DNA from 4 places in the Streptomyces liliiviolaceus genome. Region 1 is predicted to be linked to each of the others. Evidence: riboswitches for the same ligand, from Rfam matches in the RefSeq annotation. Region 1 holds a riboswitch; each other region holds the start of a gene.
The links. A riboswitch is a leader RNA that binds a small molecule or an ion and turns the genes downstream of it on or off. The one in region 1 is predicted to bind cyclic di-AMP.

Region 1 (7,001 bases):
GGCGCCCCCGGCCGGGCGCCTCTGTCGGAGTGCGTGCTCGCTCTCGGCGTACCCGATGCGGGAACTTCGCCAGCTGTCCGCGCGCTTGCATACAGTGGCACGACTAGCAGGAATTCAGCAGTTTTCCGCGATCGAAGGGACGTACATGCCCATGGGTCACACGGCCACAGCCGAGGCCGGTTCCGGCGGCCTGACAGCGACCGAGCACCGCCTGGCCAACGGCCTGCGTGTGGTGCTCTCCGAGGACCACCTGACCCCGGTCGCGGCGGTGTGCCTCTGGTACGACGTCGGCTCGCGTCACGAGGTCAAGGGCCGTACCGGGCTCGCCCACCTCTTCGAGCACCTGATGTTCCAGGGCTCCGGCCAGGTGAAGGGCAACGGCCACTTCGAACTGGTCCAGGGAGCGGGCGGTTCGCTCAACGGCACGACGAGTTTCGAGCGCACCAACTATTTCGAGACCATGCCGACGCACCAGCTGGAGCTCGCCCTCTGGCTGGAGGCCGACCGCATGGGCTCGCTGCTCGCGGCCCTCGACGAGGAGTCGATGGAAAACCAGCGGGACGTCGTCAAGAACGAGCGCCGCCAGCGCTACGACAACGTCCCCTACGGCACCGCCTTCGAGAAGCTGACCGCCCTCGCGTACCCGGAGGGCCACCCCTACCACCACACCCCGATCGGGTCGATGGCCGACCTGGACGCGGCCACCCTTGAGGACGCGCGCGCGTTCTTCCGCACCTACTACGCGCCCAACAACGCCGTGCTGTCGATCGTCGGGGACATCGACCCGGAGCAGACGCTCGCCTGGGTCGAGAAGTACTTCGGTTCCATCGCCGGGCACGACGGCAAGCCCGCCCCGCGCGACGGCTCGCTCCCGGAGACCATGGGCGGGCAGCTGCGCGAGGTCGTCGAGGAGGAGGTCCCGGCGCGTGCGCTGATGGCCGCCTACCGGCTCCCGGAGGACGGCACGCGCGCGTCGGACGCCGCCGACCTCGCCCTCACCGTGCTCGGCGGCGGCGAGTCGTCCCGGCTCTACAACCGGCTCGTACGCCGTGACCGCACCGCCGTCGCGGCCGGGTTCGGTCTGCTGCGCCTCGCCGGAGCGCCCTCCCTGGGGTGGCTCGACGTGAAGACCTCCGGCGACGTCGAGGTCCCGGTCATCGAGACCGCCGTCGACGAGGAGCTCGCCCGGTTCGCCGAGGAGGGCCCCACCGCCGAGGAGATGGAGCGCGCCCAGGCCCAGTTGGAGCGCGAGTGGCTGGACCGTCTCGGCACGGTCGCGGGCCGCGCCGACGAACTGTGCCGGTACGCGGTCCTGTTCGGCGACCCCCAGCTCGCCCTGACCGCCGTGCAGCGCGTTCTCGACATCACCGCGGAGGAGGTCCAGGAGGTCGCCAAGGCCCGCCTGCGCCCCGACAACCGCGCGGTGCTGGTCTACGAGCCGGTCGCCCCCGAGGAGACCGACGCGGCCGACGAGACCGACGCAGCGGACCACACCGACGAGGAGGCGGCCAAGTGACCGAGCTCGCCACGATGGAGTTCCACCCGCAGCCCCAGGCCGGCGAGGCCAGGCCCTGGGCCTTCCCGGCGCCCGAGCGCGGCACCCTCGGCAACGGCCTGACGCTGTTGCGCTGCCACCGCCCCGGCCAGCAGGTCGTCGCCGTGGAGGTCCTCCTGGACGCCCCGCTGGAGGCCGAGCCCAAGGGCCTCGACGGCATCGCCACGATCATGGCGCGGGCCTTCTCGGAGGGCACCGACAAGCACTCCGCCGAGGAGTTCGCCGCCGAGCTGGAGCGCTGCGGCGCCACGCTCGACGCCCACGCCGACCACCCCGGCGTACGGCTCAGCCTCGAAGTCCCCGTCTCCCGGTTGCCCAAGGCGCTCGGCCTGCTCGCCGACGCCCTCAGGGCACCCGCGTTCGAGGACGGCGAGATCGAGCGGCTGGTGCGCAACCGGCTCGACGAGATCCCGCACGAGACCGCCAACCCGGCCCGGCGGGCCGCCAAGGAGCTGTCCCGGCAGCTCTTCCCGGCGGACTCCCGGATGTCGCGTCCGCGCCAGGGCACCGAGGAGACGGTCACCGCGATCGACTCGGCGGCCGTGCGCGCCTTCTACGAGAAGCACGTACGCCCCGCCACGGCCACCGCGGTCGTCGTCGGCGACCTCACGGACGTCGACCTCGACGCGCTGCTCGGGGACACGCTCGGCGCCTGGACCGGCTCGCAGGCCCAGGCACGTCCCGTGCCCTCGGTGACCGCCGACGACACCGGCCGCGTGATCATCGTCGACCGGCCCGGAGCCGTCCAGACGCAGCTGCTCATCGGCCGCGTCGGCGCGGACCGGCACGACCGCGTCTGGCCCGCCCAGGTGCTCGGCACGTACTGCCTCGGTGGCACCCTCACCTCCCGCCTGGACCGCGTCCTGCGGGAGGAGAAGGGATACACCTACGGTGTGCGGGCGTTCGGCCAGGTGCTGCGCTCCGCTCCGGACGGGACGGGCATCTCGATGCTCGCCATCAGCGGCTCCGTGGACACCCCGAACACCGGTCCGGCGCTCGACGACCTGTGGAAGGTGCTGCGCACCCTCGCCGCCGAGGGCCTGACGGACGCCGAGCGTGATGTCGCCGTGCAGAACCTGGTGGGCGTGGCGCCCCTGAAGTACGAGACCGCGGGAGCCGTCGCGGGCACGCTCGCCGACCAGGTCGAGCAGCACCTGCCGGACGACTTCCAGGCGACGCTGTACAAGCAGCTCGCCGCGACCGGCACCGTGGAGGCCACCGCGGCCGCCGTGAACGCGTTCCCGGTGGACCGTCTGGTGACCGTCCTCGTCGGTGACGCCGCGCAGATCGAGGAGCCCGTCAGGGCCCTCGGCATCGGCGAAGTCAGCGTCGTGACGGCCGAGTAGGGATCTGTGGCCGGGTCGGTCCTGTGCTCGCGCAGGACCTGTCACGGCCGGGGCCCGGGTGACCGGACGAGTCACCCGGGCCCTTTTCTGTCCTTCTCCGCCCATGGTTTGTCCGTATTGCAGGGAAGTTGCCTGTCTGCCCTGTGGCATGCGCTACAAAAATGGTGATCCGTTTGTCCTTTGAAAGAGGCGCCGCTTAGCGTCGGTCCGGCTGTTCGTCAGGCACTGCGCCGCGTCCGCGGCACCGGACAGTCATCGCCGAGTCCCCGCATGGCGCGAGCCAGGGGAGCCGGGGACCCAGGTCCCTGGGGTGAATCGGACGCCCTTCCCGAAGGGGGTCCGTAGGAGACCTTCCTGCTCCGAACCCGTCAGCTAACCCGGTAGGCGAGAAGGAAGGAAAGGACCAGCCACTTCATGGCGTTCACCCGCGCCACGGGGAAGCACCGTCTTCCCAGCCGCATGACGCGCACCACCCGCAGGACCGTCGGCGTCGCCGCTCTGGCCACCACCGGTGTCGTGGGCACGCTGGCCGCCCCGGCGTTCGCCGCCGAGAGCGAGGTCGAGCAGACGGGCCCCCTGAAGGCCGTCACCATGGGCGACTCGGTCGCCCACGAGATCGACGCGCAGGCCGTCGCCCAGCGCCAGGCCGCCGAGCAGGCCGCCGCCCGCGAGAAGGCCGAGGCCGCCGCGAAGAAGCGCGCGGAGGAGGCCAGGGAGAAGGCCGAGAAGGAGCGCGAGGCCAAGGCCCGTGCGGCCCGCGAGGCCGAGCGCAAGCGCCTCAACGCCTACACCGCGCCGATCACCGGCTCGTACGTCTCCACGTCGTACCAGGCCGGTGGCGGTATCTGGTCCTCCGGCAGCCACACCGGCATCGACTTCCACGCCGCCAGCGGCACCGCCGTGCACGCGGTGGGCTCCGGCACAGTCGTGGAGGCCGGCTGGGGCGGCTCGTACGGCAACCAGATCGTCATCAAGATGGTTGACGGCACGTACACCCAGTACGGGCACCTCTCGTCCATCGGTGTCTCGGTGGGCCAGACGGTCACTCCGGGGCAGCAGATAGCCCTCTCCGGGGCGACCGGCAACGTCACGGGGGCGCACCTGCACTTCGAGGCACGGACGACCGCCGAGTACGGATCCGACATGGACCCGATCGCGTACCTCCGCGGGCACGGCGTGAACGTCTGACCGCACGGGCGCTTCGCACCGCACCCAAACCGCACCCGCACCGCACCTCCGTCGCAGGCCCCGGCTCACCGAGCCGGGGCCCGCGCGCGTTCGGACGGCTTCCGGTCACTTTCGTACCGGACGACTGCCTGTTCAGAAGCCCGGTGTGTCCAAAAAATATCCATGGATTCCCGGCTGCCTTCGGAATTTCCCGTTCTCTGCAATAGAGTCACCGAACAAGCGTCAATCGACCGCGTTTCGCGGGGATTAAGGCGGAGGTCCGGTCATGCGTATTCCCGCGCGCTCGGTATGCACGGCGATCCGGGACGACATCGTCGCGGGTGTCTACGAGCGCGGCAGCCGGCTCACCGAAGAACTGCTCGCGCGCCGCTACGGCGTCTCGCGGGTCCCCGTGCGCGAGGCGCTGCGCACCCTGGAGGCGGAGGGCTTCGTGGTCACCCGTCGGCACGCGGGCGCGTGCGTCGCGGAACCCACCGAGCAGGAGGCCGCCGACCTCCTGGAGATGCGCATGCTGCTGGAGCCGCTGGGCGCCGCCCGTGCCGCCCAACGGCGCACCGAGGCCCATCTCAAGGTGCTGCGCGGCCTGGTCAGGCTCGGCCAGGAGCGGGCCAGACGGGGCAGCAGCGAGGATCTGCGCTCGCTCGGGGGCTGGTTCCACGAGACGCTCGCGCAGTCCTCGGGCAGCCCGGCGCTGACCTCGACGCTCGGCCAGCTGCGGCACAAGATCGCCTGGATGTACTCGGTCGAGGCGCCCGCGAACCCCGCCGAGTCCTGGACCGAGCACGGGGCCATCGTGGACGCCGTGGCCCGCGGTGACAGCGACCGGGCCAGGGCGATCACGGCGCTGCACACGGAGCGGGCGATGTCCGCGCACCGGCTGCGTTTTCCGGGTGGGGACCGCGCCGAGCGTGTGAGGACTTCGCAACATCCCGTAAACACAGCGGGCCTGCGTCATTAACAGAAGCACCGTATACAAAGAGAGATATTCGGCAGGGCCCTATTTCCGGTGCCCTTTTCTTCCGCGTGCCCGCAATTGTGGAGCACGCCATTTCCGTGTGCGCGGAAGCGTGCGGAGGCGGGCGGAAATCGATACGCCACGCGCAGGAAAAGAACGGCCCCCGGTTCCGTACGCTCCCGTACGCGCGAACGGCGGAGCCGCGCCGCCCGGGGTGTGGGTGACGCGGCTCCGCCGTACGGGATCCGAGGGGACCGGTGGGGTCCGCCGGAATCCGGGAGGCCCGAGGAGGCCCGAGGAGGCCCGAGGGGACCTGAGGGTCAGACCGTCTCGGGGAGCTCGTCGAGACCCTCGGCGACCAGCTTCGCGAGGCGGTCGAGCGCGACGTCCGCGCCCTCGGCGTCGGAGGCCAGGACGATCTCCTCGCCGCCCTGGGCGCCCAGGCCGAGGACCGCGAGCATGGACGCGGCGTTGACGGGGTTGCCGTCGGCCTTGGCGATCGTCACGGGGACGCCGGTGGCCGTGGCCGCCCGGACGAAGATGGAGGCGGGACGGGCGTGCAGGCCCTCGGCCCAGCCGACGTTGACGCGGCGCTCAGCCATGTGATGCTGCCCTTCAGGTGTCAAGGTTGTCTAGACCAGTGTTCCATACGGTGAACGGTGGGGCGTGCCCTGTGCGGGTGCGGGTGCTGGCCCGGCCGGCCCAGGCCTTCAAAGCTGCCCCGGGTCCCAAGACTGCCCCGGGCGCCCGCCGGGCGCGAACCCGCCGTTGTCGGACCCGAGTCGTACTCTGGGCCCCATGCAGACCCCGACGGACCGGCACGAGTACCCCGCTCACTGGGAGGCCGACGTCGTGCTGCGCGACGGCGGTACCGCGCGCATCCGGCCCATCGCGGCCGACGACGCCGACCGCCTCGTCAGCTTCTACGAGCAGGTGTCCGCCGAGTCGAAGTACTACCGCTTCTTCGCGCCGTACCCGCGTCTGTCCGCCAAGGACGTCCACCGCTTCACCCACCACGACTTCGTGGACCGGGTGGGACTCGCGGCGACCGTCGGCGGCGAATTCATCGCCACCGTACGGTACGACCGCATCGCCGCGGATGGCCGGCCCGCCTCCGCCCCCGCGGACGAGGCGGAGGTCGCCTTCCTCGTCCAGGATGCCCACCAGGGCCGCGGCGTGGCCTCCGCCCTGCTCGAACATGTCGCGGCCGTCGCCCGTGAGCGCGGCATCCGCCGCTTCGCCGCCGAGGTGCTGCCCGCCAACACCAAGATGATCAAGGTCTTCACGGACGCCGGGTACCAGCAGAAGCGCAGCTTCGAGGACGGCGTCGTACGCCTGGAGTTCGACCTGGAGCCCACCGACCGTTCGCTCGCCGTGCAGCGCGCGCGGGAGCAGCGCGCGGAGGCGCGTTCCGTGGCCCGGCTCCTGGCGCCCGGTTCGGTCGCGGTCGTCGGAGCGGGCCGCACACCCGGGGGAGTGGGCCGCAGCATCCTGGACAACCTGCGCGACGCGGGCTTCACCGGGCGGCTGTACGCGGTGAACGGCGCACTTCAGGAGAAGGAGCTGGCCGGGGTCCCGGCCCACCGCTCCGTGCGCGACATCGGCGAGCCCGTCGACCTCGCGGTGATCGCCGTCCCGGCCGAGCGGGTCCCCGAAGCGGTCGCGGAGTGCGGCGAGCACGGGGTGCAGGGACTCGTCGTGGTCTCCGCGGGGTACGCCGAGAGCGGCCCCGAGGGCAGGGAGCGCCAGCGCGAGCTCGTACGGCAGGCGCGTACGTACGGAATGCGGCTGATCGGGCCGAACGCATTCGGAGTCATCAACACCTCTCCTCGGACCCGGCTCAACGCCTCGCTCGCCCCGGAGATGCCGCGCACCGGGCGCATCGGCCTGTTCGCCCAGTCCGGGGCCATCGGGATCGCGCTGCTGTCCCGGCTGCACCGGCGCGGCGGCGGGGTCA
Region 2 (7,001 bases), 5.6 Mb from region 1:
CGGCGTCAAGGTCCGCTCCTGGCCCCCGCACGCGGGCATGACGGCGAACGCGTACGTCGTCGACAACCCCGAACTGGCGGACCTGGCGGCGCGGTTCATCAAACAGATCGGCTTCAGCGGCGTCGTCGACCTCGATCTGCGCTTCGACCGCCGCGACGGCCGGTACAAACTGCTCGACTTCAATCCGCGGATGGGCGCCCAGTTCCGGCTCTTCGAGAACGAGTCGGGGATCGACGTCATCCGCGCCATGCATCTGGATCTGACCGGACGGGCCGTTCCGGAGGGGGAACAGCTCGCCGGCCGGCGCTACATCGTGGAGAACATCGACCTGCCGGCCCTGCTCGCGTACCGCCGCAGCGGCTATACGACCCCGCACGCTCCCGACCGCCCGAGCGGTACGGAGCTGGCGTGGCTGGCGGCGGACGACCTGCGGCCGTTCTTCACGATGCTCGCGCGCTTCGTACGGCCCGGCGCGAAGCATCTGTACCAGCTGTGGAGGGACGGCCGCCGCGGAGCCCGGGTGGCATCCGGCCACCGATGACCACGGCCGGACCGCAGCCGGACCGCGGCCGGACCACGACGGGCCGGCGGAGCAGAGGAGAAGGGGGCCCGCAGCCGTGGGAGGGCGGGTGCGGGGTGATCGAGCAATGACGAAGTGGCGTTCTGGGGAGGGGACTTCGTGATGGAGCCGGTGGCAGTGATCGGTGCCGGGCCTTTCGGCCTGTCCACCGCCGCGCATCTGAGGGCGCGCGGCATTCCGGTACGGGTGTTCGGTGAACCCATGGTGAGCTGGCGGGCGAACATGCCCCAGGGGATGCTCCTCAAATCGACGCCGGCCGCCTCGAACATCGACGCCCCGCAGCCGGGGCACGACCTCGTCGACTACTGCGACGCGGCGGGCGTTCCCCGCCTGGTCACGGACGAGGACATCATCCCGGTCGAGACGTTCGTCGCGTACGGGGAGTGGTTCCGGCAGCGGCTCGTGCCGGAACTGGAACGGGTGCGCGTCGTCTCGGTCGACCGCCGCTCCGACCTGCGGGGCTTCGAACTCAAGCTGGACTCGGGGGAGGTGTTCACCGCGCGGGCGGTCGTCGTGGCGACCGGTCTGTCCGGCCTCGCGCATCTGCCCCGCGAACTGGCCGGGGCCGCGCCCGACGGGCCGACGCCCACCGGCCCCGTCTCGCACAGCTCGCAACTGCACGACCTGTCCCGGTTCTCCGGCAGGGAACTGATCGTCGTCGGCGCGGGCCAGTCCGCCCTGGAGACGGCGGCGCTCGCCGCCGAGGCGGGCGCACAGGTGCGCGTGGTGGCGCGCGGAAAGGGGTCTGTCGACTTCGGCGCGCCCCCGTGGCAGCAGCCGTTGCTGCGCCCCGAGTCACCCTTCGGCCGGGCCTGGTCCTTGTGGGCCCTCACCTACTACCCGCACCCGTACCGTCATCTGCCGCCGGGAATCCGGCACTTCCTGGTCCGCAGCGTCCTCGGCCCCCTCGGCGCCTGGTGGCTGCGCGACCGGTTCGAGGGAAAAGTGCGGGTGAACGAGGTGGCGCGGATCCTGCGCGCCTCCGGGGAGACGGCCGGGCGGCCCGCCCTCACCGTCCGGACCCTCGGCGGCCGCGTCGAGGAACTGTCCGCGGACCACATCGTCGCCGCCACCGGCTACCGCGTCGACCTCGCCGCGATGGACTTCCTCGGCCATGAGCTGCGGACCCGGCTGGCCGTCAGCCGCGGAACACCGAGGCTGGGCGCCGGATTCAGCTCCTCCGTGCCCGGTCTGTACTTCACCGGACTGCCGGCCGCGGCCTCGTACGGGCCGGTGATGCGGTTCGTGTGCGGGACGGAGTTCGCCTCGCCGCGGCTGGTCCGGCATCTGGCGGCACGGCACCGCTGAACCAGGGGCGCGAACGCACGCGGTGGGAGCGCGCGGGCGCACGCGGGCGGTCGGGAAAGGGGCGTGAATCGGGTCGGCACAGTGGCCGATATGTCATGGGATCGACCTGAACTCCAGGGGTCTGCTGAGGCCCGCGACGACGTGTGGGGCGGTCGAGGTGCCGGACGACGTCCGGTTCCCGTCGAGTCGCTGGGGGATTCGATCCGTATTCTCTGATCATGGCCCCACCGATTGCATATTCACTCATCGCCACTGACCTGGACGGGACGCTGCTGCGCGGCGACGACACCCTCTCGGACCGGTCGCGCGCGGCGCTGGCGATGGCGGTCGGGGCAGGCGCCCGGCACCTCGTCGTGACGGGGCGCCCCGCTCCGCGCGTACGGCCACTGCTGGACGAACTCGGCAGCCAGGGGCTCGCGGTGTGCGGACAGGGCGCGCAGTTGTACGACGCCGGCGCGGACCGCATGGTGTGGTCCGTCACACTGGAACGTGAGCTGGCCGAGGTGGCTCTCGGCAAGATCGAGGCGGAGGTCGGTGAGGTGTACGCGGCCGTCGACCAGGACGGCGTCGACGGACTCACGCTCATCGAGCCGGGTTACGAGATGCCCCACCCGACGCTGCCGGCGGTACGGGTGCCGCGGCGCGACGACCTCTGGACCCGGCCCATCAGTAAGGTGCTGCTGCGGCATCCCCTGCTCTCCGACGACGAGTTGGCGTCCGCCGCCCGTGGAGCGGTCGGTTCCCTCGCCACCGTGACGATGTCCGGGCCCGGTACCGTCGAACTCCAGCCATGCGGCATCACGAAGGCCACGGGCCTCGCCCTCGCCGCCGGCCGGCTGGGCCTGACGTCGGCGCAGACCATCGCCTTCGGGGACATGCCGAACGACATCCCGATGTTCGACTGGGCGGCGCGCGGGGTCGCCATGGCCAACGCGCATCCCGAACTCAAGTCCGTCGCCGACGAGATCACCCTCTCGAACGAGGACGACGGCATCGCGGTGGTCCTGGAGCGCATGTTCTCCACCGACCGCACCGACCGCACCGACCGCACCGACCGCACCGACCGCACCGACCGGACGGGCCCCCGGGTCGGCCGGCAGGCCGGTCCGGGGGCCCGCTCGGGCGTCGGTCAGTAGGCGCCGAAGACGTTGTCGATCGAGCCGTAGCGCGCGGCGGCGTAGTTGCACGCCGCCGTGATGTTGGCGACCGGGTCGAAGGGGTCCAGCGACGTACCGGTCACGTGGTACGCCGAGAAGGTCGGGTCGATGACCTGCAGGAGCCCCTTCGACGGCGTACCGGCGACCGCGTTGGAGTCCCAGTTGTTCATGGCCTGCGGGTTGCCCGACGACTCGCGGATGATGTTGCGGTGGATGCCGTCGTAGGTGCCCGGGATGCCCTGCTGGGCCATGACGTCCAGCGACTCCCTGATCCAGCCGTCGAGGTCGTCCGTGTAGGTCTTCGCCGAGGCAGGGGTGACGGCGGACGCCGTGGAGGCCTTGGACGCCGTGGCGGTCTTCGCCGAGGTCCCGCCGTTCTTCGTGCCCACGGTCAGCTTCAGGCCCGGCCGAATGGTCGACGGGTCGTCGCCGATGACCGCGCGGTTGGCCTTGTACAGCTTCTTCCAGTCGCCCGTGGTGTGCGCCTTGGCGATCTTGGACAGGGTGTCGCCCTCGACCACCTTGTAGGTGACCAGCGAGACCTGCGGGACCGCGTTCGGGGTGGCGGCCTGGGCGCCGGTGGCCCCCACGAGGGGGAGCGCGAGCGCGGCTCCGCCCGTCCCGGCGGCGACGATGCCACGGGTGAGGGTGCTGTTTCTGGGGCGGCGGTGCTTGCCTCGTGCGGGCATGGCGAATGTCCTCTCCGGCGCCTGCGAGGTGAGCTGTCGGGTTCGGACTGGAGATGCCCGGCCGCGTGGTGTGCGCGACTTGACCCCTAGCCGTTCCGATTTCCGGTCCGGCGGCTTACCTGGGTCCCCCGCTCCTGCCGTACGCGAGTGAATGGATGACTGGGATTTCCGGGCGGCGGCAGGATTAGGCGATCCGTCCGGAGTGACGTGAACGTATGCGAGAGCACATGCCGTGAACAAGCCCCGAATTCGCGCAGCGACGGCTTTGAACTGCCATGTCGGGCGAATATCTCTTGATCAAAGCGGAAGGCGAAGTTCAACTTGCTTTCCGCAAAGGGAAATCGGCGGGACCGGAAAAACGATCACTTCGCGCGGGCGTGACTCAATTCACTGGCGCGGGCGGCCAATGTCCATAAAAAAGGTGATACGCAATATTCTGTCGACGCCGAATGCGGGCGGGATGCCGGTCGCCGTGGGCGGTTCCAGGGGCAGGCGAACTCGGCGAACTCGGCCCGGCTCAACCCGCCGTACGCGGAATCCGTTTCTCCCAGGTGCGGTGGAACACCACTTCGTCGCCGTCCTTGCAGATCACTTCGTTCGAGGTGATGAAGTCCGTCTCGTCGCAGGTGATTTCGGAGTGTGTCTCGACGCTCGCGTCCCACGGCATTTCCGGCCGGTGCAGCCGGACGGACCAGTCGGACCTGGTGTGCGCGGACAACGGGTCCGCCTCATTGATCGTGTATGTCTCCAGCGCGTCCTCGGTGAATTCGAGACCGTCCGGATAGACACGGGTGCCGCCGTACCGCGGATCCACTTCCAGGCGCCATTCACCCTTGGCGACATCGCGGACCACGAGGCGTTCGGGGCGCGGCTCGTCCAGTGTGGCGGGGAAGTTCACGCCCAGCGGAGCCGACTGCTCCGGTTCCTCGAAGACGATGGCGGGGTCCGACTCCTGGGCGCGGAGCGGGAGTTCCAGCACGCTGCCCGACGGGGTGAGGGTGAAGCCCGCCTCCGAGCCAGGCTGGGGCCAGATCCATGGCCAGTACGCGGAGGAGACGGCGAGCCGGATGCGATGGCCCGGCGGGAAGGCGTGGCCGATGCCGTTCAGTTCGAAGAGCACATCCTCCGTAGAGTCCGGTTCCCAGGGGACCACCTGGTCACGGCCGTGACGGGCTGTCAGGTTCAGGACTCCTCGGGTGACCAGGGTCGAGGAGCCGTCGGGTGCCACGTCGCACAGACGGGCCACTACATGTCCACGTTTCACCGGCGAGGTGAGCCTCAGGCGCACGCGCGGGCGGCCCAGTACCCAGATCTCCTCCGGGACCTCGAACTCGAAGCACACCGACCGCGCGTCCTCCTCCCGCTGGTCCGGCGGCAGGTCCGCGTCGTTGCCGAAGGGGAAGAAGCGGCCGGCGTCCAGCCCGGTGTGCTGGGGGGAGCGCACCACCACGGGGGCGCCCTGGAGCGCGTACGGGACGTGGGCGACCAGGGGGGAGGGCCAGGCGGGATCGCCGACCCAGCGGCCGGGCAGTACCGGGTACACCGTCGCGGGAGGGTGCGAGTCGCTGACGTACGAGCGGAGGAGCGGCTCGGACATCACCCTGGAGCCGGAGCCGGAGCCGGAGCCGGAGCCGGAGCCGGAGCCGGAGCCGCTGTCGCTGTCGCTGTCGGAGCCGGTGTCGGTCTCGGTGCCGGTCCCGGTCCCGGTGTCCTTCAGCCAGTGGTCCCACCAGCGCAGCGTCTCCTGGAGGAAGCCGATGGCGGGGCCCGGCGGCAGCCCCCGGTCGGGGTACTGGTGCGACCAGGGCCCGATCAGGCCGCGTACGCGGTCCGGCGGGAGGTGTTCCACGAGGCGCAGCACGGTGTCCCGGTACGGGTCGTGCCAGCCGCCGACCGCGAGCACGGCCGCCCGGATGGCCGAGTAGTCCTCGCAGACGCTGCCGCGGCGCCACTGCTCGTCCCTCGTCTGGTGGGCGAGCCAGGTGTGCAGGAACGGATCGACGGACTCCAGTCGTTGCACCCACAGATCGCGCCAGGACCCGCCCACGTATGCGGGATCGGGCGGGCGCGCCACGAACGCGAGCATGGTCGCCGCCCACGCGTGCATGTCGACGGCGAGTACGGAACCACCCATGTAGTGCACGTCGTTGTCGTAGCGGTCGTCCGACGAGCAGACCGTGACGACGGCCTTGAGCGGTTCGGGTGCGAGGGCCGCGATCTGGAGGGAGTTGAAGCCGCCCCAGGAGATGCCGAACATACCGACCTTGCCGGAGCACCAGGGCCGGGCGGCGAGCCACTCGACGACCTCGACCCCGTCGGCCAGTTCCGTCGCGGAGTACTCGTCGCCCGGCAGGCCCTCGGAGTTGCCGTGCCCGCGGACGTCCACGCGCACGGAGGCGTAGCCGTGGCCCGCGTACCAGGGGTGGCGCTGCCAGTCGCGCGGGGCGGTCCAGTCGGTCAGCCGGTAGGGGAGGTATTCGAGCAGTGCCGGTACGGGTTCTTCGGTGACGGGACGCCACACGCGCGCGTAGAGCTTGGTTCCGTCCGCGAGGGGAACGCGGATGTCCTCGTGAAACGTCTCGCAGGGGAAGGACGTACGGATGCGCATGGGTGTCACCTCAGTGGACGGGGTGCATCGTGCGGCGCAGCCAGGGCGCCGCGGCGATCACGAGCAGACCGGCGGCCACGGCGATCGCGCCGTTGACACCGAAGTACGCGGGCTTGGAGACGTCGTCGTAGAGCTTCACGGTCTGGGCCTGGATGCCGTTGGCGAGGGCCAGCGAGAGGAACCAGAGGGACATGGTCTGGCTGGCGAAGGCCTTCGGGGCGAGTTTCGTGGTGGCCGACATGCCGGAGGTCTCCAGGAGGATGTCGCCGAGCCCCAGCAGGAAGTACGAGCCGACGATCCACCAGACGGACATCAGGTAGTCGTCGCCGTCGTGGCCGGAGGTCGGCAGCGCCATCAGCAGGAACGACAGTCCTCCCAGCACCACGCCGAACGCGATCTTGTTGGAGGCGTGCGGCTGGCGGTGCCCCATCCGCACCCAGAGCGCGGCCACCACGGGGGCCAGCGCGACCTCGAAGGCGCCCAGGGCGGACGCGTACCAGCCGGCGGGGAAGTCGAAGCCGAGGATCGTCGTCTCGGCGTTCGAGGCGGCCAGCAGGATCATCGTCGAGTACGCCTGGAAGAGGATGAAGTTGAAGACCGTGGAGGCCAGGAAGAGCACGATGTACGGGCGCAGCCGGCCCCGTTCCTCGGGGGTCACC
Region 3 (7,001 bases), 7.1 Mb from region 1:
GCCCGCGCGGCGGCCGCCCGAGCTGCTGCTTGAATGCCTCGACGTCGGCGTCGGTGGGCTCGGTGCGCGAAGTGGGCGGCGGGGGCGTTTCCATGCCTTGGCTCTGTGTCCTTCTGGTTCAGTTCACTGGTCGGAGGCGTCGGCCTTGTCGACGCCGTCCCAGACGTTGGCGTACCAGGCCCGGTCGGCGGCCGTCCGGTCCGTACGCGTCTTCTTCGCCGCGTCGGGGTCGATCACGATGAAGCCGGTCTCGCCCGGCATCACGTAGTGCAGCCGTTCCCGGATGCGCTGCTCGGCGTACGCGTCGTCCTGCCAGCGCGCCTTCAGGTCCCGCAGTTCCTCGACGCGCTCGCGGGCCTGCTCGCGCTCGCGCTGCAGATCGGCGACCTCGGCGCGCTGGGAGACGTACTGCCTTATGGGGTAGGCGAGGGCCACGACGAGCGAGCAGAGCACGAGGGCGAGCAGCGCCGCACGGCCGGTCAGCCGGGAGCGGCGCGCCTGGCGTTTGGTCTGGGAGCGGTAGACACGGGCGGCGGTCTGCTCACCGAGCGCCCGCAGCCTGGTCGCGGTGGAGAACCGGTCACGGTCCTTCACAGCCATCTGTCCCGCCTCCCCGATACGTACGTACGTCCCCGCACACGGTACGGGACCGGGTACGGGGACGTACGTACGACGCTGCCTACGAGGGCGTTCAGCCCTTGAAGCGGGGGAAGGCCGAGCGGCCCGCGTACACCGCGGCGTCGTCGAGGATCTCCTCGATGCGCAGCAGCTGGTTGTACTTGGCGACGCGGTCCGAGCGGGCCGGGGCGCCGGTCTTGATCTGGCCGCAGTTCACCGCGACGGCGAGGTCGGCGATGGTGACGTCCTCGGTCTCGCCGGAGCGGTGGGACATCATGCACTTGAAGCCGTTGCGCTGGGCCATCTCGACGGCGTCGAGGGTCTCGGTCAGCGAACCGATCTGGTTGACCTTGACCAGCAGGGCGTTGGCGGAGCCCTCCTCGATGCCGCGGGCGAGGCGCTCGGGGTTGGTGACGAAGAGGTCGTCGCCGACGATCTGGACCTTGGAGCCCAGCTTCTCGGTGATGACGTTCCAGCCGGCCCAGTCGTCCTCGTACAGCGGGTCCTCGATGGAGACCAGCGGGTACGCGGAGACGAGCTCCTCGTAGTACTCGGTCATCTCGGCGGCCGAGCGGGACTTGCCCTCGAACTCGTACTTGCCGTCCTTGTAGAACTCGGACGCGGCGACGTCGAGCGCGAGGGCGACCTGCTCGCCGGGGGTGTAGCCGGCTTCCTTGATGGCCTCGACGATGAGGTCGAGTGCCTCGCGGTTGGAGCCGAGGTTCGGGGCGAAGCCGCCCTCGTCGCCGAGGCCGGTGGACAGGCCGCGGCTCTTCAGGACCTTCTTGAGGGTGTGGTAGACCTCGGCGCCCCAGCGCACGGCCTCGGAGAAGGACTCCGCGCCGATCGGGGCGATCATGAACTCCTGGATGTCGACGTTCGAGTCGGCGTGCGACCCGCCGTTCAGGATGTTCATCATCGGGACGGGCAGCAGGTGCGCGTTCGGTCCGCCGAGGTAGCGGAAGAGCGGCAGGTCGCTGGCCTCGGAGGCGGCGTGCGCGACGGCGAGGGAGACGCCGAGGATGGCGTTGGCGCCGAGCGAGCCCTTGTTGTCGGTGGCGTCCAGGTCGATCATCGCCTGGTCGATGAGGCGCTGCTCGGTGGCGTCGTAGCCGACGAGCTCCGGACCGATCTGCTCGATGACGGCGAGGACGGCCTTCTCGACACCCTTGCCGAGGTAGCGGTTGGGGTCTCCGTCACGGAGCTCGACTGCTTCGAAGGCACCGGTGGAGGCGCCGGACGGAACGGCGGCACGACCCGTGCTGCCGTCGTCGAGGCCGACCTCGACCTCGACCGTGGGGTTGCCTCGGGAGTCCAGGATTTCCCGGGCTACGACGACGTCGATGGACGGCACGAGCATCTCCTTCTGGGATGTGACACAAGCTGTGCCGGGCCGGAGGCCCGGTTGCGCGCAGGCCTGGTGGCCCCGCGGGATGAGCCTAACCGGCTGCCGGGGATCGGCCAGCCCTCGACCGCCCCCTGGACAGAACCGAGAGGAAATTGTTTCCGAACGGAACAAAGACACGGACGAAAAGATCGGGCACAAAAAAGCCCCGCCCCGGTGCGTACGGGGGAACACGCACCGGAGCGGGGAGCCCGTGGGGGACGGGGGTGACCCTCACGAGACCTCCACTATGAAGGACACGGATGTGAGGGCGCTGTGGTTCAGTCGCGATTCGGATGTGGACCGGACGTCCGGTCGAGGCCGAGCGGCCAGTGCCTCGACCGGAGGTGATGTCCACAACCGCCCACGTGGGGACGCGAGCGCCGGCGGCGGGCCGGCCGTGGTGCGGCCGCCGTCAGCTGAGGTGCAGCTGCTGACCCGGGAAGATGAAGTCGGCGTCGTCGACGATGTCGTCGTTGAGCTTGTACAGCTTCGCCCAGCCGCCCTTGACGTTCTTCTTGTCGGCGATCTCGCTGAGGGTGTCGCCCTTGACGACCTTGTACTCGCCGTCGCCCTTCTTGACCTTCTTGCCGGTCGGGGTCTCGACGGTCTTCTTCGTCGCGGGACGCTCCTGCGAACGCGAGGCGCGCTCCTCGGAGGACTGCGAGTTCTGCTGCGGCTGCGTGGTGCTCTGGTTGGAGCCGCTGGAGTCGCCGGAGCCCGACGGGGCGGTGGAGCCACCGGTCGAGGCGCCGGACAGGCCCACGCCGCAGCTCGGCCAGGCACCCTTGCCCTGGCTCGCGAGCACCTTCTCGGCGACGGCTATCTGCTGGGACTTGGACGCCTGGTCGGCGGTGGAGGCGTACGAGCTGCCGCCGTACGCGGCCCAGGTGGAGGACGAGAACTGCAGGCCGCCGTAGTAGCCGTTGCCGGTGTTGATCGACCAGTTGCCGCCGGACTCACACTGGGCGACGGCGTCCCACTCGGACGCGGTGGCGGCGGAGGCTCCCGTGGCGCCCATCAGCGGGACGGCGACGGCGGCGGTGGTGACACCGGCCAGCGTGGCGATGCGGGTGGCCTTGGACGGGCGACGGTGCTTGCCCTTGCTCGAAAGCAGCATGAAGTGATCCCCTCACCGACGCCTGCGAGGTGAGCTGTCGGGTTCGGGCCGAGTGAGTTGCCCGGCCGCGCGACACTGCTGTCACGCGGCTTAACCCCAAGCCGTGCCCGGCCATGACGACCGGGTCCGGCACTTACCTGGGTCCCCCGCTCCTGCCTACGGCGCTTTACGCGACGACTGTTCCCGTACGGCCGTTGGCAGGATTCGGCGTGCGACCGTCGGGGCTCACCAATGGCGAGCGGTCACGACCGTAAACACGGGCCGCGCCGAAATTCAAAGACGATCAGGGGTGTTGAGATCCATGTCTCAATTCGCCAAATCGGACATTCAACGCGAACTACCGCTGCTTTTCGCCCGATTCGGCGCCTTGATCACTACTTGCTCGGTGCCGGTCAGCCGTCGACCGCGAGGCGCTGACCGGGGATGATGAAGTCCGGGTCGGAGCCGATGCTGTCCTTGTTCGCGGCATAGAGCTCGCTCCACCCGCCGTCGATGCCAAGGGAGTCGGCGATGCTGGAGAGACTGTCCCCGGAACGGACCGCGTACGAGCCCTCGTCGGCGAGGACGCGCGAGGTGCTGTCGCTGCGCGAGGCGTGCCGGCCGGCGTAGTCGTCCGCGCGGGGGGCCATGTCGACCTCTTCGGCGCTGCCGCCCCGGTGACGGCCGGAGCTGTCCGCGGCCGCGTCGGCCGAAGCGTCGTCGTTCTGGGACGACTTGTCCGAGTCGTCACCCTTCGCCTTGGTGTCCGCGGACGAGCTGTCCGTTCTCTGTGACTCCGAGGCGGAGTCGTCGGACTTCGAGCCGCTGTCCGTGGACGAGTCGGACTTCGCGCTGTCGCTCTCCTTCGTCGCGTCCGCGTCGGCCGACGGGGTCGCGGAGTCCTCGGCGAGGCCCGTGTCGACGCCGGCGGAGTCGGAGTCCTGCGTCAGACCGGCGACGAGACCGCAGGTCACCCAGGCGCCCGTCCCCTGGTCCGCGAGGATCTTCTCGGCGACGGCTATCTGCTGCGAACGGCTGGCCTGGTCGGCGCTCGGGGCGTAGTCGAGGCCACCGTTCTGCTCCCAGGTCTCCTGGCTCATCTGGAGTCCGCCGTAGAGCCCGTTGCCCGTGTCGGCGCTCCAGGAGCCACCGCTCTCGCACTCGGCGACCGCGTCCCAGGTCGTACCGCTGGCGGCACTCGCGCCGCTCGCACCGAGCAGGGGGATCGCGATGGCCGATCCGGCCACGCCGGCGGCGACGAGGAGCGCCGGAGCCTGACGGGGGCGCCGATGACGGCCGTTCCCGGAGAGCATGCGATTGCCTTTCGCGTGACAGCAAGGAATACGCACGGACACAGCGGAAAGCCGTGCTCGTGACTGCTGCGACGGGCGGACCTGCCGCATTGATGGGTGAAGGTAGCGGCACTCGAACTCTTGTCACAAGTCGGTGCAGCGTAGATAACGTGAAGATCACAGAGTTGACGGAGTCTCACCTTCCGTCGCCTTCGGTGCTACCGCCGTCGGCACTTCCGTCAAGACTTCGCGACCGGGGTGAACTCCACCGGAAGCGTGCGCAATCCACGCATGATGAGCCCGCCGCGCCACCTCAAATCGGCTGAATCCCCCGCGAGTTGCAGGTCGGGCAGCCGGGTCAGCAGCGTGGCCAGCGCGGTCTGGCCCTCCAGCCGGGCGAGGGGCGCGCCGAGGCAGTAGTGGATGCCGTGGCCGTAACCGAGGTGTTGGTTGTCACGGCGGGAGAGGTCGAGCGTGTCCGGGTTCTCGAACCGGTCGGGGTCGCGGTCGGCCGCCGCGAGCACGACGAGCACGGGGTCACCGGCGGCGATGTCCTGCCCGCCGACGCTGAGCGGTTCGGTGGCGAACCGCCAGGTGGCCAGCTCCACGGGCCCGTCGTAGCGGAGCAGTTCCTCCACGCCGGTCGCGAGCAGATCCGTGCGGCCGGCCGCTAGGGAGTCCTGCAGCCGCCGCCGTTGGCCGGGATGGGTGAGCAGGGCGTAGGTGCCGTTCCCGATGAGGTTCACGGTTGTCTCGAAACCGGCGAACAGGAGGATGAAGGCCATCGCCGCGGCCTCGTTCTCGCTGAGGTGCTCGCCGTGGTCGGAGGCCCGGATGAGGCCGGAGATCAGGTCCTCGCCCGGGGCGGGTACGTCGGTGAGTTCCTGGCGCTTGCGGTGGATCAGCTCGGCGAGGTAGCCGCGCATCTTCTTGACCGACCGGGCGACACCGCCCCTGGGGCCGCCGCCGTGCCGGATCATCATCCCGGCCCAGTCGCGGAAGTCGTCCTGGTCCTCGCGCGGGACGCCGAGGAGGTCGCAGATGGCGTAGATGGGGAGCGGGAAGGCGAAGTCGTGGATGAGGTCCGCCTCCCCCTTCTCGGCGAACCCGTCGATCAGCCGGTCCGTCAGCTCCTGGACCCGGGAGCCGAATTCGGCCACCCGCCGGGGCGTGAACGCCTTGCTGACGAGCCGCCGCAGCCGGGTGTGGTCCGGCGGGTCGATGTTGAGCAGGTGCGTCATCAGCTCGGCCTTGCGCTCGCCCGGAATGCCGGTCTTGCCCTTCGCGTGTGCGGGCTCGTCGTGATGGGCGGGGTTCTTGCTCAGCCGGCAGTCGGCGAGGGCCTGCTTGGCATCCGCGTAACGGGTGACGAGCCATGCCTCCACCCCGCTGGGCAGCTTCGTCCGATGCACGGGAGCGTGCTCACGGAGCCAGGCGTACGCCGGGTAGGGATCGGTGGCGAACTCCCAGCTGAAGAGTTCGGGGACGGGCTGCCCCGTGGTCGGCGCGGGCGGCTGTGCAGGCGTTTCGGTCACTCCTCGACGGTATCGGGAGGGGCGGTCCGGGCCCGCCCGGCGTCCTGACGGCTCACGCCCGCGCTCCCCCGCCGGTCGCGAATGCGACCGCCTTACGCCTTTGACGCCAGGCTGTCCCGAAATGTTCTCCCTCTTGACTGTCCGGCTCTCCGGCTATCTACATTCGCGGGCGTGGACCCCGAGATACTCCGGACCAGTTTCGCGGTCGTCGAAAGACGGGCCGAGTTCGCGCTCAGGTACTTCTACTCGCATCTCTTCTGGCACCACCCCGATGTCCGCGCCCTGTTCCCGCTGGACTCCCCCGAGGACAAGGAACGCCAGCGGGACCGGCTGTTCACCGCCCTGGCGCTCGTCGTCGCCCGCCTGGAGGGGCCGGGACTGCACGACTACCTGCGGGAGCTGGGGCGCGACCACCGCAAGTACCTGGCGCGCCCCGAGCACTACACGGCCGTGGGAGACAGCCTGCTCGCCGCGTTCGCCGCCGTGTCCGGGTCGGCGTGGAACGCGGAGGTGGAGAAGGCCTGGGGCGAGGCGTACGCGCTGGTCACGGAGGCCATGCTGGAGGGCGCGGGCGAGTCGGAGAGCCAGGGGCAGCCGTCCTGGTGGGACGCCGAGGTCGTCGGCCGCACCGGGCTGCCCGGGAGCACCGGGGGCGGGGACGATCTCGCCGTGCTGACGCTCCGTCCGGACCGGCCCCTGCCCCATCTGCCGGGCCAGTACGTGAGCGTCGGCAGTCCGCGGGCCCCGGGCGTCTGGCGTCCGTACTCCGTCGCCAACGCGCCCCGCTGCGACGGCACGCTCGATCTGCACGTCAGCCTCGTCCCGGGCGGCGCCCTGTCGCCCGAACTGGTCCGCCGCACCCGGGAGGGCGACGTCCTGCGACTCGGCGCGCCGGGTGGCCGGCTGACCCTCCGTACACCCGTGGAGCGGCCCCTCACCTTCATCGCGGCCGGTACCGGGTGGGCGCCGGTGAAGGCGCTGCTGGAGCAACTGGGGCGGGCGCCCTGCGCGTACGACGAGGCCCGGCTCTTCGTCGTCGCCCGCGATGTCGCGTACCTCTACGACCGGGCCGT
Region 4 (7,001 bases), 6.5 Mb from region 1:
ACTCCGCCGAGCGCCGCGCCGCCCGCGTCGCCGCCGGCCGCCCCGCGTACCCGCTGAAGGTCACCGTCAGCGGCACCGGCGACCTGGACCCCACCGCCAACTTCTGGTCCACCGGCGGCGAGAAGGTCGTCTACACGACGGACGAGGGCGCTGTGACGGCCGCCGAGGCCCTGCACGGGCTCGGCGTCGACGTCGTCCCCGTGGGGCCCGGACTGGACTGGCGGGCCGTGCTCACCCACCTCCACGACGTCCGCGGCGTACGGCGGCTCATGGTCGAGGGCGGTGGCCGGGTCCACACCCAGCTCCTCCAGCAGGGCCTCGCCGACGAACTGCAGCTCGCCCTCGCGCCCCTCGTCGTGGGACAGCCGCACGCGCCGAAGCTCTTCGGGGACGGCGAGTACCCCGGCGGCCCCCGCAACCGGCTGCGGCTGATCGAGACCCGGCCCGTGGGAGACGTGGTGCTCATGCGGTACGTGCCCACCGCGCCCGGCACCGGACCCGTACCCTCCGCCGCCGACCACCGGTGGCTGGCGCTCGCCTGCGAACTGGCCGCCGAGTGCCCGCCCTCGCGGACCGCCTTCAGCGTCGGCGCGGTCGTCGTCGCGGCCGACGGTACGGAGCTGGCCCGCGGGTACTCCCGCGAGTCCGACCCCCTCGCGCACGCCGAGGAGGCCGCGCTCGCCAAGATCGAGCCGGGCGACCCCCGCCTCCCTGCCGCCACGGTCTACAGCAGCCTGGAGCCCTGCGCCCGCCGGGCCTCGCGGCCCGCGCCCTGCGCCCGGCTGATCCTCGACGCGGGGGTGCGCCGGGTGGTCACCGCGTGGCGCGAGCCCGACACCTTCGTGGCCGCCGCCGACGGGAACGGCCTGCTCGCGGCCGAGGGCGCCGACGTCGTCGTACTCCCGGAGCACGAGAGCGCGGCCAAGGCGCCCAACCGCCACCTGAACTGAGACCGACATCTAACGGTGTGCTTCGCGTCCCGCGCATGGCGTACACTGGTTTCAACGACGCGGGGTGGAGCAGCTCGGTAGCTCGCTGGGCTCATAACCCAGAGGTCGCAGGTTCAAATCCTGTCCCCGCTACTGAAGGCCTGAGGCCGGAATCCAATGGATTCCGGCCTCAGGTGTTTTACCTTCCCCTGTGCCGTCCCCGCGCCCGCGCTCACTCGCCCGGTCCCCGTCCGCTCGCCCCGTCCCGCCGGTCCCTGAACCCTGGACGGAGCGAGGTGGTCGAGGGCAGGAGACACGTGATCGGGCGTCGAGCGGTCGAGCAGCGGTCGCCGGGCTCCGCCGGGCCTCAGCCGGACAGGCGTACCGGCCTGTATCCCCGTACCCGCGCGGTCGTCCGCGTGCTGCCGGCGCTGCTGATCGTCGCGGGCGTCTTCTACGACGTCCTCACCCCGCAGTACTTCACCGCCGCGCCCTTCCTCTCGGCCGCATCGCTCGTCGCCGCGCCCCTGCTGTCGCTCGGCGCCACCGTGTGGACGGGCGTCGCGGGGACGGCGGCCATGATCCTGGTGACCGTGCGGTTCGCCGTCGACGCCAGCGGGATCACCGAGATCGCCACCGTGGCGACGGTCGCCTGCCTCGCCGTCGTCATCAACCGGCTCGTGAGCCTCGGCAACGCCCGCCTCGCCTCCGCCCACGAGATCGCCGAGGCCGCCCAGCGGGCCGTCCTGCCCGAACCCGCCGCGCGCACCGGCGGCCTCGACCTCGCGGTCCGGTACGTGGCCGCGCAGACCGACGCGCTCATCGGCGGCGACCTCTACGCCGTGCAGGACACCCCGCACGGCGTACGGCTCGTCGTGGGCGATGTCAGGGGGAAGGGCATGGGCGCGGTCGCCGCCGTGGCCGTCGTCATCGGGGCCTTCCGGGAGGCCGCCGAACAGGAGAGCACCCTGGAGGCCGTCGCCCAGCGGCTGGAGCGGTCGCTGATGCGCGAAGGGGTGCGGCGCGACAGCGTCGAGGTCTTCGAGGGCTTCATCACCGCCGTGCTCGCCGAGATCCCGCACGGCGCCCAGCGCGTACGGCTCGTCAACCGCGGCCATCCCGGACCGCTCCTGCTGCGCGGCGACGGGACCGTACGCACGCTCGCCGCTGCGGAACCCGCGCTGCCGCTCGGAATGGGCGACCTGGGCGCCTGGCCCGACCGCGTGCAGGAGGAGGAGTTCCCGGGCGGGGCCATGCTGCTCTTCCACACGGACGGGCTGTCCGAGGCCCGGGACGGGCGGGGCGTGTTCTTCGACCCGGCGGCTCGGCTGTCCGGGCGCCGGTTCGCCGGCCCCGACGCCCTGCTCGGCGAACTGGTGGACGACGTGGTCCGGTACACCGGGGGCGGCGGTACGGACGACATGGCGCTGCTCGCCGTCCGGCGGCCGTGAGGGCACCGGGACGTCTTCCCGGCCCTCGCCGCACCTATATCACCTGCAGTAGTCGAACGACGCCCCTGCGCATAACAACTGACACACCGTCAACAAAAACGGTACCTGTGAATGACGATCAACTCGCCCGATTTACCCCGCTCGCAGCGTTTAAGTCCAGGCCAGCAGCCGTAACGATCATCAGGAACAGCTTGGAATCCGGTGCCTGAGTCTATTAACGTTCGATAACGCAGCGCGGTGTCCCAGCCGTCACAAGAGACGGCTCCGTGCGCACGCGCCGAATCCCGCAAGGGAACCGGGGAACCACCTACATGGGGTGAATCGCGTGTCTTTCGTGGTGGTGAACACCGCGGTTGACGCGCGTAGGAGACCTTCCTGCTCCGAACCCGTCAGCTAACCCGGTAGGCGAGAAGGAAGGAAAGGAGCGCGCCCACGTGGCGTTCAACAGGCCTGCCCCCACACCCTCGTTCATGCCTGACGAGGTGACGGGAGAGACCTCGGGCGAGAAGAAGCCCGACACCTTCGCCTTCGGCGCCCGTACGGCGGACGAGCCCTGGGAGCCCTGGAATCCCAGCGCTGAGACCGTCGTTCCGGTTCGCGGCAAGCACCGCGTCGCCAAGCAGCGTGGCGGGGGACTCGCCCGCAGCTCCACCGTTCTGGGCGTCGGTGTCATAGCCGCCGTCGGCGCGGGCGGCATGGCCTCCGCGCAGACCGGCAAGCCGCCGGTGTCGATCTCGATCCCCGACCTGCCGAACGTCGGCTCGCTGATCTCCGACGACGAGGCCCCCGAGGGTTCCAGCACGGCGCTCACCGCCGCCGGCCTCACCGAGGCCGACGCCGAGGAGGGCAACGCCGACGCCGGCGAGGCCCTGCGCTCGCGCATCATGCTCCAGGCCGAACTCCAGCAGGACCAGGTCGACCGCGACGCCCAGGCGGCCGCCGAGGCCGCCGCCGCGAAGAAGGCCGCCGCGCTCGCGGCCAAGGAGCAGGACGCGGCGAAGGCCAAGGCCGCCGCCGCGAAGGCGAAGAAGGAGGAGGAGGCCAAGGCGAAGGCCGAGGCCGCGCGCCTCGCCGAGCTGGCCAAGCAGTTCACACTGCCCACCTCCTCGTACACGATCACCTCCACCTTCGGGCAGTCCGGCTCGCTGTGGTCCTCCGGTCAGCACACGGGTCTAGACTTCGCCGCTCCCACGGGTACCCCGATCAAGGCCATTCACAGCGGCACGATCACCGAGGCGGGCTGGAGCGGCTCGTACGGCTACCGCACGGTCCTCACGCTCGACGACGGTACGGAGCTCTGGTACGCCCACCAGTCGTCGATCGGCGTCAGTGTCGGGCAGAAGGTCAGCACGGGCGAGGTCATCGGGCGCGTGGGTGCCACCGGAAACGTCACCGGGGCGCACCTCCACCTGGAGGTCCACACGGCCGGCGGCACCGGGATCGACCCGATGGCCTGGCTGCGCGGCAACGGCCTCAACCCGTAAGCGGGCCGGTCCCCGCGTAAGCAGGTCCCCGCGGCGTCGTGAGGTTGTGGCGTCGTGAGGTTGTGGCGTCGTGAGGTTGTGTCGCGAGGTATGGAATACGGCCGTCCGGTCCGGCCGTTGGTTTTGGCATGACTTCTCTTCGCAGGCTGGGTTCGTCCGACCTTGAGGTGTTTCCGCTCGCCCTGGGCGGCAACGTCTTCGGCTGGACCGCCGACCGCGCCGACTCCTTCGCCGTGCTCGACGCGTACACGGCCGCCGGCGGGAACTTCGTGGACACCGCCGACGCGTACTCGGCCTGGGCGCCGGGCAACGGGGGCGGTGTGTCCGAGACCGTCATCGGCGAGTGGCTGACCGCGCGCGGCAACCGCGCCGACGTCCTCATCGCCACGAAGGTCGGCGCGCATCCCTCGTACAAGGGCCTGTCCCCGGCGAACGTGAAGGCCGCGGCCGAGGAGTCGCTGCGCCGGCTGCAGACGGACCACATCGACCTCTACTACACCCACTACGACGACCCCTCCGTGCCCGTCGAGGAGATCCTCGGCGCCCTGGACGAGCTCGTACGCTCCGGCAAGGTGCGGGCGATCGCCGCGTCCAACATCTCTCCCGAGCGGCTCCAGGAGTCCCTGGACGCCTCCGACCGCGAGGGGCTCGTGCGGTACGTGGCGCTGCAGGCCCAGTACAGCCTGGTGTCGCGCGACACGTACGAGGGGCCGCTGCAGGACGTCGCCTCGCGGGGCGGACTGGCCGCCGTCCCCTACTACGGGCTCGCCTCGGGCTTCCTCACCGGCAAGTACCGGGCGGGCGCGGAGGTCGACAGCCCGCGGGCCGGTGCGGCGGGCAAGCATCTGGCGTCGGAGCGGGGGCAGCGGGTGCTCACCGCGCTCGACGAGGTCGCCCAGGAGCGCGGCGCCGAACTCGCCACCGTGGCCCTCGCCTGGCTGGCCTCCCGCCCCACGGTCGCCGTCCCCCTGGCCAGCGCCCGCACCCCGTCGCAACTCCCGGCCCTGCTGTCGGTGGCGGACCTCACGCTCACGGACACGGACCTCACGAAGCTGACCCGCGCGTCCGAGTGAGGCGTGGGTCGCGTCGCGGAGGCAGGGGGCGAGGCTTGTGCTTTGAGGAGCGAGGCTTGTGCTTTGAGGGGCGCGGGGAACTGCGCGCCCAGCCACGGACGTCCCGCACTGGGCATTCGGCCTCAAGCACTGCGGCGCTACTCCCTAGGGGCGCGGGGAACTGCGCGACGAGCCCCGGACGTCCCGCACTGGGCATTCGAGGCCAAGCACCGCGGCGCTGCCCCCAAGGGGCGCGGGGAACTGCGCAACCAGGCAAGCAGGCGGTCAGTACCGGTAAGGGTTGTACGCGGGGTAAGACGGCGGATGCCCATACCCCGGCACAGCCCAAGGCACAGGCCCCGGCGCAGTCGCCCGCGCCGCATACGCCAGCGCCGGCCGAGCCGGCTCCCGCCGAGCCCACAGCTCGTGCAGCAACTCCCGCTCCCGCACGGCGAAGTCCGCCCCCGCCCGGCCACGGCGCCCCCGGTGGCGGAGGAACGCCAGCGAGGTGGCGTACGCCTCGTACTCCGCCACCGCCCGCCCCGCGTCCCGCCCGCCATGATGCGTCGCGTACTCCCGCGCCAGCCGCCGCGCCTTCATCGAGCCGAGGACGAACGGCTCGGGCGCGGCCAGCCACCCCGCCACGGCGTACGAGGGCAGCTCCGTGCGGACCGTGCCCAGTTCGCGCTGGCGCGTCCAGACGGCCAGCCATGTGAGCAGCCCGAAGGACGGGACCATGAACGCCGCGTACACCGCGAAGAAGCCGTACTCCCCGAACGCCGACGAGCCGTTCCACATCGCGTGCATGCCCATCGCGAGCAGCAGCCCGGTGAGGGGCAGGACGACGCGGCGCACCTGGTGGCGGTCCGCCGAGAGCGCCGCGATGCCGAAGCCGATGCCCGTCAGCACGGTGAACAGCGGATGCGCGAAGGGCGACATGATCACGCGTACGAAGAAGGTCGCGGCGGTGACGGAGAAGATGCCCGTGTCGCCGGTGAGCCGGTCCGTTCCGAAGGCCGTGCCCAGATAGAGGATGTTCTCGGTGAACGCGAAGCCGGTCGCCGTGACGCCCGCTATCACCACGCCGTCGACTATCCCGGTGAAGTCCCGTCTGCGGAACAGGAAGACGAGCAGGACGGCCGCCGCCTTCGCCGACTCCTCGACGATCGGCGCTATCACCGTCGCGCCGAGGGTGTCCGCGTGGGACGGGTCCGCCGTGGTCGTCGCTATCCACTGCGTGGCGAAACTGTTCGCGACGATGGCTATCAGCGCGGCCGCGCAGGCCCCCCACGCGAAGGAGAAGAGCAGGTTTCTCCAGGGCCCCGGATCGACCCGGTCCAGCCAGCGGAACGCGGCGACGAGCAGCGGCACGGGGAAGATGGCGAGGCCGAGGCCCACCAGGAAGCCCTCCGTGCCGGTCTGTTTGCGGACGAGGGCCAGGATGACCAGGCCCGACAGGGCGAGCAGGGTGGTCAGCGCGGCGTAGCGCACCCACTTGCGCTGCCACCAGTGTGCGTGCCGACGGGCGCCTCCGGCGGGGAGGCCGGGGGGTGTCGGGGGTGGGGGGCTGGTGGCCATGACAAAAACCCTAACGAGGGAGGGGCTCGGCCCGCGAGAGCGCCCCGTCCCGGGGTGGGGGAGCTGCTTCAGGCGCCCTTGCTGTGCGTACCGCTGTCCGTGCTGTCGTTGCTGTCCGTGTCATGCGGTACGCGGCGGAACAGGAGATCGTTCACCACGTGGCCCTTGTCCAGGCCCTGGGCCTCGAAACGGGTCAGCGGGCGGAAGTCGGGACGCGGCGCGTAACCGTCGTCGGGGCGGGTGTTCTCGAAGTCCGGGTGCGCGGAGAGAACGTCCAGCATGACCTCGGCGTACGGCTCCCAGTCCGTCGCGCAGTGCAGCAGCGCGCCGGGGCGCAGCCGGGACGCGGCGAGTGTGAGGAACTCCGGCTGGATCAGGCGCCGCTTGTGGTGGCGCTTCTTGGGCCAGGGGTCCGGGAAGTAGACGCGCAGGCCGGCGAGGGAGTCCGGGGTCAGCATCTCGCGGAGCAGGATGATCGCGTCGCCGTTGGCCACGCGGATGTTGGAC

Region 2: linked by a shared signal. The riboswitch ahead of J8N05_RS09425 (transglycosylase SLT domain-containing protein) and the one ahead of J8N05_RS32760 (M23 family metallopeptidase) in region 1 are both predicted to bind cyclic di-AMP.
Region 3: linked by a shared signal. The riboswitch ahead of J8N05_RS02430 (LysM peptidoglycan-binding domain-containing protein) and the one ahead of J8N05_RS32760 (M23 family metallopeptidase) in region 1 are both predicted to bind cyclic di-AMP.
Region 4: linked by a shared signal. The riboswitch ahead of J8N05_RS05085 (M23 family metallopeptidase) and the one ahead of J8N05_RS32760 (M23 family metallopeptidase) in region 1 are both predicted to bind cyclic di-AMP.

What each region holds. Positions count from the first base shown of each region.
Region 1 covers NZ_JAGPYQ010000001.1:7,704,636-7,711,636, reverse strand. The annotation lists gene J8N05_RS32770 (M16 family metallopeptidase) at 152-1,516, shown strand; gene J8N05_RS32765 (M16 family metallopeptidase) at 1,513-2,901, shown strand; cyclic di-AMP (ydaO/yuaA leader) riboswitch at 3,148-3,302, shown strand; gene J8N05_RS32760 (M23 family metallopeptidase) at 3,316-4,089, shown strand; gene J8N05_RS32755 (GntR family transcriptional regulator) at 4,355-5,047, shown strand; gene J8N05_RS32750 (HPr family phosphocarrier protein) at 5,365-5,646, opposite strand; gene J8N05_RS32745 (bifunctional acetate--CoA ligase family protein/GNAT family N-acetyltransferase) at 5,843-7,001, shown strand, end outside.
Region 2 covers NZ_JAGPYQ010000001.1:2,134,269-2,141,269, forward strand. The annotation lists gene J8N05_RS09410 (carboxylate--amine ligase) at 1-541, shown strand, start outside; gene J8N05_RS09415 (FAD-dependent oxidoreductase) at 680-1,888, shown strand; gene J8N05_RS09420 (HAD family hydrolase) at 2,107-3,024, shown strand; gene J8N05_RS09425 (transglycosylase SLT domain-containing protein) at 3,018-3,734, opposite strand; cyclic di-AMP (ydaO/yuaA leader) riboswitch at 3,738-3,890, opposite strand; gene J8N05_RS09430 (CocE/NonD family hydrolase) at 4,252-6,342, opposite strand; gene J8N05_RS09435 (peptide MFS transporter) at 6,353-7,001, opposite strand, start outside.
Region 3 covers NZ_JAGPYQ010000001.1:563,123-570,123, forward strand. The annotation lists gene J8N05_RS02415 (DUF501 domain-containing protein) at 1-94, opposite strand, end outside; gene J8N05_RS02420 (FtsB family cell division protein) at 124-600, opposite strand; gene eno (phosphopyruvate hydratase) at 692-1,978, opposite strand; gene J8N05_RS02430 (LysM peptidoglycan-binding domain-containing protein) at 2,418-3,122, opposite strand; cyclic di-AMP (ydaO/yuaA leader) riboswitch at 3,127-3,296, opposite strand; gene J8N05_RS02435 (LysM peptidoglycan-binding domain-containing protein) at 3,515-4,414, opposite strand; gene J8N05_RS02440 (cytochrome P450 family protein) at 4,633-5,928, opposite strand; gene J8N05_RS02445 (globin domain-containing protein) at 6,100-7,001, shown strand, end outside.
Region 4 covers NZ_JAGPYQ010000001.1:1,169,703-1,176,703, reverse strand. The annotation lists gene J8N05_RS05100 (dihydrofolate reductase family protein) at 1-950, shown strand, start outside; tRNA gene J8N05_RS05095 (tRNA-Met) at 1,009-1,082, shown strand; gene J8N05_RS05090 (PP2C family protein-serine/threonine phosphatase) at 1,247-2,380, shown strand; cyclic di-AMP (ydaO/yuaA leader) riboswitch at 2,646-2,803, shown strand; gene J8N05_RS05085 (M23 family metallopeptidase) at 2,815-3,864, shown strand; gene J8N05_RS05080 (aldo/keto reductase) at 3,993-4,937, shown strand; gene J8N05_RS05075 (PrsW family intramembrane metalloprotease) at 5,202-6,494, opposite strand; gene trmB (tRNA (guanosine(46)-N7)-methyltransferase TrmB) at 6,563-7,001, opposite strand, start outside.